3 regions of the Streptomyces sp. NPDC056738 genome follow, and region 3 is predicted to be linked to each of the others. Evidence: riboswitches for the same ligand, from Rfam matches in the RefSeq annotation. Region 3 holds a riboswitch; each other region holds the start of a gene.
What was found. A riboswitch is a leader RNA that binds a small molecule or an ion and turns the genes downstream of it on or off. The one in region 3 is predicted to bind thiamine pyrophosphate.
Positions count from the first base shown of each region.

Region 1: another riboswitch for thiamine pyrophosphate. It lies ahead of thiO (glycine oxidase ThiO); the one in region 3 lies ahead of ACFRIC_RS27285 (thiamine ABC transporter substrate binding subunit).
Region 2: another riboswitch for thiamine pyrophosphate. It lies ahead of thiC (phosphomethylpyrimidine synthase ThiC); the one in region 3 lies ahead of ACFRIC_RS27285 (thiamine ABC transporter substrate binding subunit).

Region 1 covers NZ_JBHTZF010000003.1:35,998-39,995, forward strand. Annotated here, with positions in the region: gene thiE (thiamine phosphate synthase) at 1-271, opposite strand, end outside; gene ACFRIC_RS07565 (Rv2175c family DNA-binding protein) at 361-732, opposite strand; gene ACFRIC_RS07570 (NAD(P)/FAD-dependent oxidoreductase) at 810-2,054, opposite strand; gene ACFRIC_RS07575 (hypothetical protein) at 2,087-2,464, opposite strand; TPP riboswitch at 2,517-2,629, shown strand; gene thiO (glycine oxidase ThiO) at 2,627-3,793, shown strand; gene thiS (sulfur carrier protein ThiS) at 3,790-3,990, shown strand; gene ACFRIC_RS07590 (thiazole synthase) at 3,994-3,998, shown strand, end outside.
Region 2 covers NZ_JBHTZF010000004.1:194,518-198,515, forward strand. Annotated here, with positions in the region: gene thiC (phosphomethylpyrimidine synthase ThiC) at 1-1,580, opposite strand, end outside; TPP riboswitch at 1,573-1,729, opposite strand; gene ACFRIC_RS11960 (YibE/F family protein) at 1,801-3,312, shown strand; gene ACFRIC_RS11965 (SsgA family sporulation/cell division regulator) at 3,396-3,833, opposite strand; gene ACFRIC_RS11970 (IclR family transcriptional regulator) at 3,935-3,998, opposite strand, start outside.
Region 3 covers NZ_JBHTZF010000011.1:112,331-116,328, forward strand. Annotated here, with positions in the region: gene ACFRIC_RS27280 (ABC transporter permease) at 1-1,090, opposite strand, end outside; gene ACFRIC_RS27285 (thiamine ABC transporter substrate binding subunit) at 1,066-2,163, opposite strand; TPP riboswitch at 2,241-2,346, opposite strand; gene rlmN (23S rRNA (adenine(2503)-C(2))-methyltransferase RlmN) at 2,440-3,546, opposite strand; gene ACFRIC_RS27295 (hypothetical protein) at 3,716-3,998, opposite strand, start outside.

The DNA of each region.
Region 1 (3,998 bases), on a different contig from region 3:
CGGCGCGGGCCGCGTGCGCCACGTCCGCCCGGTCGTTGACCGCGAGGAGCTTGCCGTGCCGGGCACAGGTGTCCGCGAACACCTTCAGGTGCTCCAGCTCCTCGCCCGCCTCCATGCCCTTGTCACGGAGCTGCACGATGTCCACGCCGCCCGCCAGGACGGCGTCGAGGAACGCGGCGAGGTCGCCCTGGCGCCTGCGGGCGTCGGTGCACAGATAGACGCGGGCGTCGGCGAGGCGGCCCCGGGCGGTCGTGGCGGCGTTCTCGGGCATGCGTGGTCCCCCGTTGTCGGTGCGCGGGGAGCGCGGCGGCCGGGAGGGTCCCGCCGCCGTGCTCCCCGTGCCGGACGGTCTCGATCAGGTCAGACGGCGAGCGCCTGGGCGCGACGCTTCACCTCCGTGCCGCGATTCTCGCTCAGGGCCTGCGCGGGGGTGCCGGGCAGGGTCGGGTCGGGGGTGAAGAGCCACTCGAGGGCCTCTTCGTCGGAGAAACCGTCGTCCCTCAGGAGCGTCAGGGTGCCGACCAGGCCCTTGACGACCTTCTGCTCGTCCACGTCGATGAAGTCGGCGGGGACGTGCAGTGCGCGGTTCTCACCACGGCGTACGGCGATGAGCTGGCCTTCCTTGACCAGCTGCCGGACGCGTGTCACCTCGACGCCGAGCTGTTCGGCGATGTCGGGGAGGGTGAGCCAGGCGGGGACGAGAGCATCGGTCTTTGCGTCAATCTCGGTCACGGGACAAGCCTGCCATCCCGGACCGACAGCCGGAAAGCCGAGGGCGTCCGACCCGGGGTGACGGGACCGGGACGTGATCAGGCGGTGGCTCCCTTCAGCGGCCTCGACGGGTCCGCGAGCAGCACCGGATCCATCGCGGCACCCGCCTCGATGAGCCGGCGCCCCTGGGCGAGATCCCTCGGGCGGCCCACCGCCAGCAGGGCGACGAGCCGTGTCTCGCGGAGCCAGCACACCGACCAGGAGGCGCCCGAGGGGTCACCGCGCCACACCAGGGTGTCGGCGGGCGTGTGGTGGCCGACGTACTGCACGAAACGGCCGAACTGCTCGGACCAGAAGTACGGCACGGGGTCGTAGGCGGCGGGCGTCTCGCCGACGATGTTCAGGGCGACCGTGCGCGGGCCCTGGAGGGCGTTGTCCCAGTGGTGGACGAGAAGGCGTTCCTCGTAGCGGCCGGACGGGAAGGAGGCGCAGTCGCCGACCGCGTAGACGTCGGGCAGCGAGGTGCGCAAATGGTCGTCGGCGACGATCTCGCGGTGGGCTCCGAGTTCGATGCCGGAGCCGGCGATCCAGGCGGTGGCGGGCCGCGCGCCGATCCCGACCACGACGGCGCCCGCGGGCACCCGGGAGCCGTCGTCCAGGATCACCGCGCCGGGTTCGACGCGCTCCACGCGCGCGCCGGTGCGCAGCGAGGCCCCGCTGTCCGCGTACCAGGCGGCCATCGGGGCGGCCACCTCGGGCGGCAGCGCCCCGGCGAGCGGCCGGTCGGCGGCCTCGACGACGGTGACCGCGCAGCCCGCCTCGCGCGCGGCCGTGGCGAACTCGGCGCCGATCCAGCCCGCTCCGACCACCACGATGTCGTGCTGCCGTGCGAGTACGGGACGCAGCCGGTCGGCGTCGTCGAGCGTGCGCAGCAGATGCACGCCGGGCACCCCTTCGGCGCCGGGGAGCCGGATCGGTTCGGCGCCGGTGGCGACGACCAGGACGTCGTACGGGACGGCCCCCGCGTCCGTGTCGAGTTCGTGGTCGCCGGGGCGCACGCCGAGCGCCTCGCTGCCCAGCCGGAGGTCGATGTCCAGGGCCTCGAAGTCGATGTCGAAGGCGGAGCCCTCGGCCTTGCCGAGCAGGACGGCCTTGGACAGCGGCGGCCGGTCGTAGGGCTGATGCGGCTCCGCGCCGATCAGCGTGACGGTGCCCGTGAAGCCCTGTTCGCGCAGGGCGACCGCGGTCTGCACCCCGGCCATGCCGGCGCCCACCACGACGACCCGTCGTGCCGTGTGCCGCCGCGGCCGGGACGGGGACTGTGCCTGCGTCTGATCGCTCACCTGATCACCATAGACACGTGACGATCCGTCAGTCAGCGGACGTGCTCGGTGACCTCTTGCACACGGCCGGTCCCGACCGGTTCCTCCACCACGCTCGTCCCGGCGCCCGGCTGCGACTCCCACGTCCAGGTCTCCTCCAGCCGCACCCGGCCGTCGGGCAGTTCGACGACCAGGGACACGCAGTGGCCGGACGCGGTGGTGCCGTCCCGCTTGAGCTGCACGTACCGGAAGTCGAGGCGGTCGCCCTCACGGGTGCCCACGAGATGTCCGCGGACGACGTCGCCGCCGGCGTAGTCGGCCCAGACCACTCCGTCCTCCTCGTGGTAGGTGAACCGGGTGCGGGTGCCCACCTGGCCCGGCGCCTGGTCGGCGACGGGGGCGAGCACGAGGCCGTCGAGCGGTCGCGCCATGGGCGGAGGCTCCCTTACTGAGACGGACGGGGGCGGGCTAGGGTGGCCAACGTAAAGCACTCGCGGGAGCCCGGACGCACCGGGCTGAGAGGGAGGCTGGGCGGCCTCCGACCGTACGAACCTGATCCGGGTCATGCCGGCGAAGGGAGGGGCTGGACGCCCATGCCGTCTGCACGTTCGTCGGACGTCCTCGTCGTCGGGGGCGGAATCATCGGTCTGGTGACGGCCTGGCGGGCCGCGCAGCGCGGGTTCACCACCGCGCTCGTGGACCCCGAGCCGGGCGGCGGCGCCGCGCAGGTCGCGGCCGGGATGCTGGCCGCCGTCACCGAGCTGCACTTCGGCGAGGAGACCCTGCTGGGCCTCAACCTCGCCTCCGCGCGCCGCTATCCGGACTTCGCCGCCGAGCTCACCGAGGCGGCCGGACAGGACCTCGGTTACCGCCGGAGCGGCACGCTGGCCGTCGCGCTGGACGCCGACGACCGGGCCCATCTGCGCGAACTGCACGCGCTCCAGGTCCGCTCGGGGCTGGAGTCGGAGTGGCTCAGCGGCCGTGAGTGCCGCCGTCTGGAGCCGATGCTCGCGCCCGGCGTGCGCGGGGGCCTGCGGGTGGACGGCGACCACCAGATCGACCCGCGGCGCCTCGCGGCGGCCCTCGTCACGGCCTGTGAGCGGGCCGGGGTGGTCATGCACCGGACCTGGGCGGAGCGGCTGAGCGTCGTACGGGAGCGGGCGGCCGGCGTCGTCACCGCGGACGGCACCGCCCTCGCCGCGGACCGGGTGGTGCTGGCCGGGGGCAGCCTCAGCGGACGCCTCGCGGGCGTCCCCGAGGACGCCGTGCCACCGGTGCGCCCGGTCAAGGGTCAGGTGCTGCGGCTGACCGTGCCGCGGCGGTACGCGCCCTTCCTGAACCGGACCGTGCGGGCCGTGGTGCGCGGCAGCCACGTCTACCTGGTGCCGCGCGAGAACGGCGAGCTCGTGGTGGGCGCGACCAGCGAGGAGCTGGGCTGGGACACCACCGTGACGGCGGGCGGCGTGTACGAGCTGCTGCGCGACGCCCACGAGCTGGTCCCCGGGATCACCGAGCTGCCGCTCACCGAGACCCGCGCGGGGCTGCGCCCCGGCTCGCCCGACAACGCGCCGCTGCTCGGCCCGAGCGCCCTGGACGGGCTGCTGCTGGCCACCGGGCACCACCGCAACGGCGTACTCCTGACGCCCGTGACCGGTGACGTGATGGCCCACGTGCTGACCACCGGCGAACTCCCCGCCGAAGCCCGCCCCTTCACGCCCCTGCGCTTCGGCGCCACCGCCCTCACGGAGCTGCCCGTATGAACATCGTCGTCAACGGGGAGCGGCGGCGGATCGACGCCGGGACCGCTCTCGACGCGCTCGTCGCGACCCTCACCGCCTCGTCGTCCGGGGTGGCCGCCGCCCTGAACGAGACCGTCGTCCCGCGCGCGCAGTGGCCGTCCACCGCGCTCGCCGAGGGCGACCGCGTCGAGGTCCTCACCGCCGTCCAAGGAGGCTGACCCATGGC
Region 2 (3,998 bases), on a different contig from region 3:
GGGTCGAGAGCCAGGTTGAACTGGTCCTCCCACCGGAACTCGAAGCGGGCGTCGGAGAGCGCGTCATCCCATTCCTGCGCACCTGGGTGCCCCTTGGCGAGGTCGGCTGCGTGGGCGGCGATCTTGTAGGTGATGACGCCGGTCTTGACGTCGTCACGATCGGGCAGGCCCAAGTGCTCCTTGGGCGTGACATAGCAGAGCATGGCCGTGCCCCACCAGGCGATCATCGCGGCACCGATGCCGGAAGTGATGTGGTCGTACGCCGGCGCGACGTCCGTCGTCAGCGGGCCGAGGGTATAGAACGGAGCTTCATCACAGATCTCCTGCTGAAGGTCGATGTTCTCCTTGATCTTGTGCATCGGGACATGTCCCGGGCCTTCGATCATCGTCTGAACCTGAAAACGCTTCGCGACCGCGTTGAGTTCCCCGAGCGTCCTCAACTCGGCGAACTGCGCCGCGTCGTTGGCGTCCGCGATGGAACCCGGCCGCAGCCCGTCGCCGAGCGAGTAGGTGACGTCGTACGCGGCGAGGATCCCGCAGAGCTCCTCGAAGTTCTCGTACAGGAACGACTCCTTGTGGTGCGCGAGGCACCAGGCGGCCATGATCGAGCCGCCGCGCGAGACGATGCCGGTCTTGCGGTTCGCGGTGAGCGGTACGTACGCCAGGCGCACGCCCGCGTGGACCGTCATGTAGTCCACGCCCTGCTCGGCCTGTTCGACGACGGTGTCCTTGTAGATCTCCCAGGTCAGCTCCTCGGCCCGGCCGTCGACCTTCTCCAGCGCCTGATAGAGCGGCACGGTGCCGATGGGGACGGGGGAGTTGCGCAGCACCCATTCACGGGTGGTGTGGATGTTGCGGCCGGTGGACAGGTCCATGACCGTGTCGGCGCCCCAGCGGGTCGCCCAGGTCATCTTCTCCACCTCCTCCTCGATGGAGGACGTCACCGCGGAGTTGCCGATGTTGGCGTTGACCTTCACCAGGAACCGCTTGCCGATGATCATCGGCTCGATCTCCGGATGGTTCACGTTCACGGGCAGCACCGCGCGGCCCGCGGCGATCTCCTCCCGTACGACCTCGGGGTCGACGTTCTCGCGAAGCGCCACGAACTCCATCTCGGGCGTGATCTCCCCACGTCGCGCGTAGGCGAGCTGGGTGACCGGCCGGCCAGGGCGCCCCCGGCGTGGCTGACGCGGCCGGCCGGGGAAGACCGCGTCGAGGTTGCGCAGCCCTCCGCGCGGGGACGTGTGCTTGATCCCGTCGTCCTCGGGACGGACGGGACGGCCCGCGTACTCCTCGGTGTCTCCGCGGGCGATGATCCAGCTCTCACGCAGCGGCGCCAGTCCCCTGCGCACATCGGTGTCGACGGTCGGATCGGTGTACGGGCCGGACGTGTCGTACAGCGTCACGGACTGCCCGTTGGTGAGGTGCACTTGGCGGACCGGCACCCGCAGATCGGGGCGCGTGCCCCCGACGTACGCCTTGTGCCAGCCGATGGACTGCCTGTCCTGGCCGTCCGGAGACGACGGGGAAACCCCGTCCGTCCGTCCGGAGGCAGGCGTGCGTACATCCTTGTCGGTCATCTGACCTACTCCCTACGCCGGCATTACCCGGTAACAGGTTCAGCGGTCGACGCAGCGGCTTCCGATCGCCGATGTTTCATGTGAAACATCGCGAAGACGGAGGTCAGCGTCCTCTCAGCCCGGTGCTCCGAGCTCCCGCGTGTGCAAAGGTGCCTCCACGCTAGCGTCATATTTGGCGCGGTGAACAGAGGGCCCTTGACGTTCTTGCGATGATCGGGCGGTGACGACGACCCGCCAGCACCCGTTCTCCCCGTCCGAGCCACCGCGCCGTCCCGGCTCCGACGGCGGCCACGGACATGGCTCCGGCACCGGCCCCGAGCACCAGCACGAGCAGGGGCACGGGCATGGGCCGGACGGCGATCATCACGGTTCGGGCGACGGCCACGAGCCGGGTTCCCGCGCCGGGCACGGCCGGCCGGTGGGCGCCGGGCACGGGCATTCCCACAGCCACGGTCCCGCAGCCCCGGTCTCCAAGCATCTGCGCAAGGTCATCGCCGCGGTGCTGATCCCCTTCGCGGCGGCGGTCGTGGCGGGTCTCGTGCTCCTGTGGCCCGGCGGCGCCCCGGCCCACGAGCGCACCGGGGTCGGCTTCGACCGGCAGACCCAGCAGGCGACGGTCACGAAGATCGACCAGGTGGACTGCAAGTCCGTGAACGCCTCCTCGGGGGCCTCGACGGGCGACGCCTCCGCCACCGGGGGCTCCCCGGCTCAGGGCCGGGCCGCGGGGGAATGCAAGAAGGCGACCGTCCGGATCGACACCGGGAAGGACAAGGGCCGCACGTTCACCGAGATCGTCCAGCCGGACCAGTCACGGCAGTTGCACCAGGGCGAGAAGGTCGTCGTCGCGTACGAGCCGTCCGCGCCCAAGGACCTCCAGTACTCCGTCACGGACGCCAACCGGAAGCTGCCGCTGACGCTGCTCGCCATCATCTTCGCGGTGGTCGTCGTGGTGATCGGGAGGATGCGCGGCGTCATGGCGCTGGTCGCGCTGGCCATCAGCTTCGTGATCCTGAACTTCTTCATCCTGCCCGCGATCCTGCAGGGCTCGAACCCGCTGCTCGTGGCCGTCGTCGGATCCAGCGCGATCATGCTGATCGCGCTCTACATGTGCCACGGTCTGTCGGCCCGGACGTCCGTGGCGGTGGTCGGCACCCTGCTCTCCCTGGTGCTCATCGGTTTCCTCGGCTCGTTCTTCATCGACTGGGCCGTGCTGACGGGCAACACCGACGACAGCACCGGTCTGATCCACGGCCTGTACCCGTCCATCGACATGAGCGGCCTGCTGCTGGCCGGCGTCATCATCGGTTCGCTCGGCGTCCTGGACGACGTGACGGTGACGCAGACGTCCGCGGTCTGGGAACTGCACGAGGCGAACCCCACGATGGGCCGGCGCGCTCTGTACCGGGCGGGTATCCGTATCGGCCGCGACCACATCGCGTCGGTCGTCAACACGCTCGTCCTGGCCTACGCGGGCGCCGCGCTGCCGCTGCTGCTGCTCTTCTCGATCGCGCAGAGCAGCGTGGACACCGTCGCCAACAGCGAGCTGGTCGCCGAGGAGATCGTGCGGACGCTCGTCGGGTCGATCGGTCTGGTCGCCGCGGTGCCGGTGACGACCGCGCTGGCCGCCCTGGTGGTCGCCGCGGACCGCGAGGGCGGCGCGTCCGTCCCCGCGCAGCCCGCGGCCGACAGGACCCCGGCGCGGAGCGGCAAGGGGCGCCGCCGCAAGCACTGACCCGTCGCACGGAAGCGCTGAAACCATCCTGCACCGGCGGCCCTTGTGAGGAAGCGTTCCTCCGCTCCGGGCCGACGGGGGTCTCAGCCCGCGCTCTGCTCCTCCGTGAGGATGCGGTCGAGCACCGCGTCGAGGGAGGTGTCGAAACCCTCGAGAGAGCGTTCCTGCCCGAGCGGGACGAGGCGGTCCGTCCGGTCGAGGAACGCGACGAGCGGCGCCGTCCCGGACCGGAACAGCGCGTGATCACCGCCGACCTGAAGCCGGATCAGCACCTCTCCGAGGGCCTCCGGGTCGGCCGGAGCGATGTGCACGTCGCCGTCACCACAGGGCCTGCCCACGCCGTCGATGAGCAGTTCCCGTCCGAACGCCCAGGTCACCGGCGCGTCGCCGGGCAAGTGGAAGGTCAACCGCACGGCATACGGATCACAGGTCTCGTATCGCAGTTCGACAGGAATGCGGAAGGACAGCTCCTCGGACACGAGGAAGCTCATCATGACCTCTGCCTGCACCGACTCGCGCATCGCCTACCCCGTCGTTTGCTGTCGACTGGCCAGCAGTCGTCCCACCTGACCCTGCTGGAAATCTTGCTCAACGTGCATGCCTAATTACAAGGAGTGAGTTTTCAGATACTGATAGAGATGGCGAGTGTTCCTAGCAGGCGGCCCACCTCGCTCTGGAGCTTCCGT
Region 3 (3,998 bases):
CCAGGGCCCGGTAGTAGCCGAGTCCCGGGGCGTCGAGGGAGCGCTGGACGAGGACCGCGAGCGGCAGCACGAGCAGCACCGCGATGCTCACGAGCACGCCCGCGAGGAGCGCCCACTGTCCGCCGCCGCGGGGCCGGCGCGCGGTGGTGTCCGGGGCCACCAGCCGCAGGGCGGTCTCGCGTCGGCGTACGGTCGCCGCGTGCACGGCGAGGATCGCGCCGACGGCGGCGAACTGGACGATCGTCAGCACGGCCGCCGTCGTGAGGTCGAAGATCTCGGAGGTCTGCCGGTAGATCTCGACCTCCAGGGTCGAGAAGGTCGGGCCGCCGAGGATCTGCACCACCCCGAACGAGGTGAAGGTGAAGAGGAAGACCATGAGGGCGGCGGCGGCCACGGCGGGCCCGAGCGCCGGCAGCGTCACCTTGCGCCAGGCCGCCAGGCGCGAGGCGCCGAGCATGCGCGCGGCCTCCTCCTGGCGCGGGTCGAGCTGCGACCAGAGCCCGCCGACGGTCCGTACGACCACGGCGTAGTTGAAGAAGACGTGCGCGAGCAGAATCGCCCACACGGTGGTGTCCAGGCGTACGCCCCACAGGTCGTCGAGCAGTCCGCCCCGGCCGACCAGCGCGAGGAACGCCGTGCCGACGACCACGGTCGGCAGCACGAAGGGCACCGTCACCACGGCCCGGAGGATCTGTTTGCCGCGGAAGTCGAAGCGCGCGAAGACGTACGCGCCGGGGAGCGCGACCAGCAGCGTGAGCGCCGTCGAGGCGAGCGCCTGCCAGGTGGTGAACCACAGCACGTGCCGGATGTCGGAGCGGGTCGCGACGTCCCAGACGCGGCCCAGTTGCCAGCCGCCGTCCCCGTGGAGCCCGCGCGAGACGATCGCGGCGACGGGATAGGCGAAGAAGACCGCGAAGAACGCGACGGGCAGCGCCATCAGGGCGAACCGCACCGCGTTCTGTCCGCGGGCCCGGCGCGGAGCCCGGTCGGCACGGTCCCGCCCACCGGGCCCGGCCGGTCCGGTGGTCCTCTCGGGACCGCCGGCCTTCACCGTCCCGTCGGCGGCTACTTCAGTACGAGCGAGGTCCACGACTTGACCCACTGGTCGCGGTCGGCGGCGATCTTCGCGGGCGCCAGGATCTCGGGATCCTTGGCCTGCGGACCGTACTGCGTGAACTCGGCCGGCACCCGCGCGCCCTCACGGACCGGGTAGACGAACATGTTGAGCGGCATGTCCTCCTGGAACTCCTTGGTGAGCAGGAAGTCCAGGAGCGCCTTGCCGCCCTTGGTGTTCTTGGCGTTGCTGAGCAGGCCCGCGTACTCGACCTGCCGGAAGCAGGTGCCGTCCGCGACGCCGGTCGGGGCCGTGGCGGGCTTCGGGTCGCCGTAGATGACCTCGGCGGGCGGCGAGGAGGCGTACGAGACGACGAGGGGCCGGTCGGCCTTGGCCTTCTTGCCGCCCGCGGACCCCGAGAACTCCTCGTTGTACGCCTGCTCCCAGCCGTCCACGACCTTCACGCCGTTGGCCTTGAGCTTCTTCCAGTAGCCCTGCCAGTTCTCGTCGCCGTAGTGCGCGGCGGACCCGAGCAGGAAGCCGAGGCCGGGCGAGGAGGTGGCGGCGTTCTCGGTGACCAGGAGGTTCTTGTACGCGGGCTTGGCCAGGTCGTCGAAGGACCGCGGCGGCGCCAGCTTGTGCTTGCTGAACCAGGCCTTGTCGTAGTTGACGCAGATGTCGCCCGTGTCGATGGGCGTGACCCGGTGCTTGTCCTGGTCGGTCCGGTACTGCGGCAGGACCTGGTCCGCGCCCTTGGCCTCGTACGACTGGAAGAGCCCGTTGTCGAGCGCGCGGGAGAGCAGGGTGTTGTCGACGCCGAAGAAGACGTCGCCCTGGGGGTTGTCCTTGGTCAGGATGGCCTTGTTCACGGCCTGTCCGGCGTCGCCGTCCTTGAGGACGCGGACCTTGTAGCCGGACCGCTTCTCGAAGTCGGCCAGGACGTTCTTCGACACGAGCCACGAGTCGTGGCTGACGAGCGTGATCGTCTTCGAGTCGCCCGAGCCGGCGCTGTCGGACGAGCCGCACGCGGACAGGACGGGCAGCGCGACGAGACCGAGCCCGACGGCCGTGACCGCGAGCCGCCTGCCGCCGCTGGTGTTGGTGATCACTGATTCCTCCTGGGTGACCAGGAAGAGACGCGGCCCTGCCCGGGACCTCTGACGGTTCCCGGGCAGGGCGCAACAGCTTGAGTAAGTGACCGAACTTCCTACCCAGAATGACCTGGGCAAGGTTCAGAGGGTCTGCGGTCTGTCCCGCACTCTCAGCGCTGTGGCGCTCCCCTGTCGGAATATGAAGATGTCGGACGGTGATGTGCCGGGCCGGACTCGTCGACTCGTGGAGCCTTCGGCTCGCGAAGCGGACGAGACGGACCGACTCGGTTCAGACTACCGCTCGGTCGCGGCGAGCTGACCACACGCTCCGTCGATCTCCTGGCCACGGGTGTCCCGGACGGTGACCGTGACGCCGTGGGCGGCGATCGCCTCGACGAACGCCTTCTCGTCCTCGGGCCGCGACGCGGTCCACTTCGAGCCCGGGGTCGGGTTCAGCGGGATGAGGTTGACGTGCACGGGCTTGCCCTTGAGCATCCGGCCGAGCCGGTCGCCCCGCCAGGCCTGGTCGTTGATGTCGCGGATCAGCGCGTACTCGATGGACAGACGGCGCCCGGACCGGTCCGCGTATCCCCAGCCGGCGTCCAGGACCTCGCGCACCTTCCACCGTGTGTTCACGGGGACGAGGGTGTCGCGCAGTTCGTCGTCCGGGGCGTGCAGGGAGATCGCGAGCCGGCACTTGAAGCCCTCGTCCGAGAACCGGTTGATCGCGGGAACCAGGCCGACCGTCGAGACGGTGATGCCGCGCTGCGACAGCCCCAGCCCGTCCGGCTCCGGGTCGGTGAGGGCACGGATCGCGCCGACCACCCGCTTGTAGTTGGCGAGCGGCTCGCCCATCCCCATGAAGACGATGTTGCTCAGCCGCGCCGGACCCCCGGGGATCTCGCCGTCACGCAGCGCCCGCATCCCGTCGACGATCTGGTGCACGATCTCGCCGGTCGACAGGTTCCGGTCGAGGCCGGCCTGTCCGGTGGCGCAGAACGGGCAGTTCATCCCGCAGCCGGCCTGCGAGCTGATGCACATGGTCACCCGGTCCGGGTAGCGCATGAGCACGGACTCGACGAGCGTGCCGTCGAAGAGGCGCCACAGGGTCTTGCGGGTGGTGTCCTGGTCGGTCGACAGGTGCCGCACGACCGACATCAGCTCGGGAAGCAGCGCCTCCTGGAGCTTGCCGCGCGAGGCGGCCGGGATGTCCGTCCACTCGGCGGGGTCGTGCGCGTACCGGGCGAAGTAGTGCTGCGAGAGCTGCTTGGCACGAAACGGCTTCTCACCGATCGCGGCAACCGCCTCTTTGCGCTCGGCGGGCGTGAGATCGGCAAGGTGCCGCGGCGGCTTCTTGGCTCCGCGCGGCGCGACAAAGGTGAGTTCTCCGGGCTTCGGCATAACCCTTCCAGTGTCGCAGATCAATACCACCGGCCCGGGCCAGAGCGGGGTGGGGGCGGTCACCTGCGGGCGCCGTCCGTCGGCGTCGGTCGACCTGGGACGGCCCGGAGACGGCCCAAAACTCGGCGGGCCCCGGTCGGCCATCCCCCGGCAGCGGCACCACCACCCATCACTCCAGTTGCACGGGAGCGACGGGGAGCTGTTCCCTGTACGGCCAGGTGAAGGTGCGGTCGGGTTCGAGGTGGGCGTCTCCCCAGTGGATGGCGTGGATGCCGTTTTCGGCGTCGGCCGTGAAGAACACGCAGACCAACCTGGTGGAGGCTCCCAGCTCCTCGAAGGCCTCGTGCAGCCCCAGGTACTCCTCGGTCGCCAGGTCCTCATCGACATCGAACAGCGTTTCCGGAGGCTGTGGCCCGTGGGCCCGTAACAGCCGGTGCCGAGTCGGCGACGCG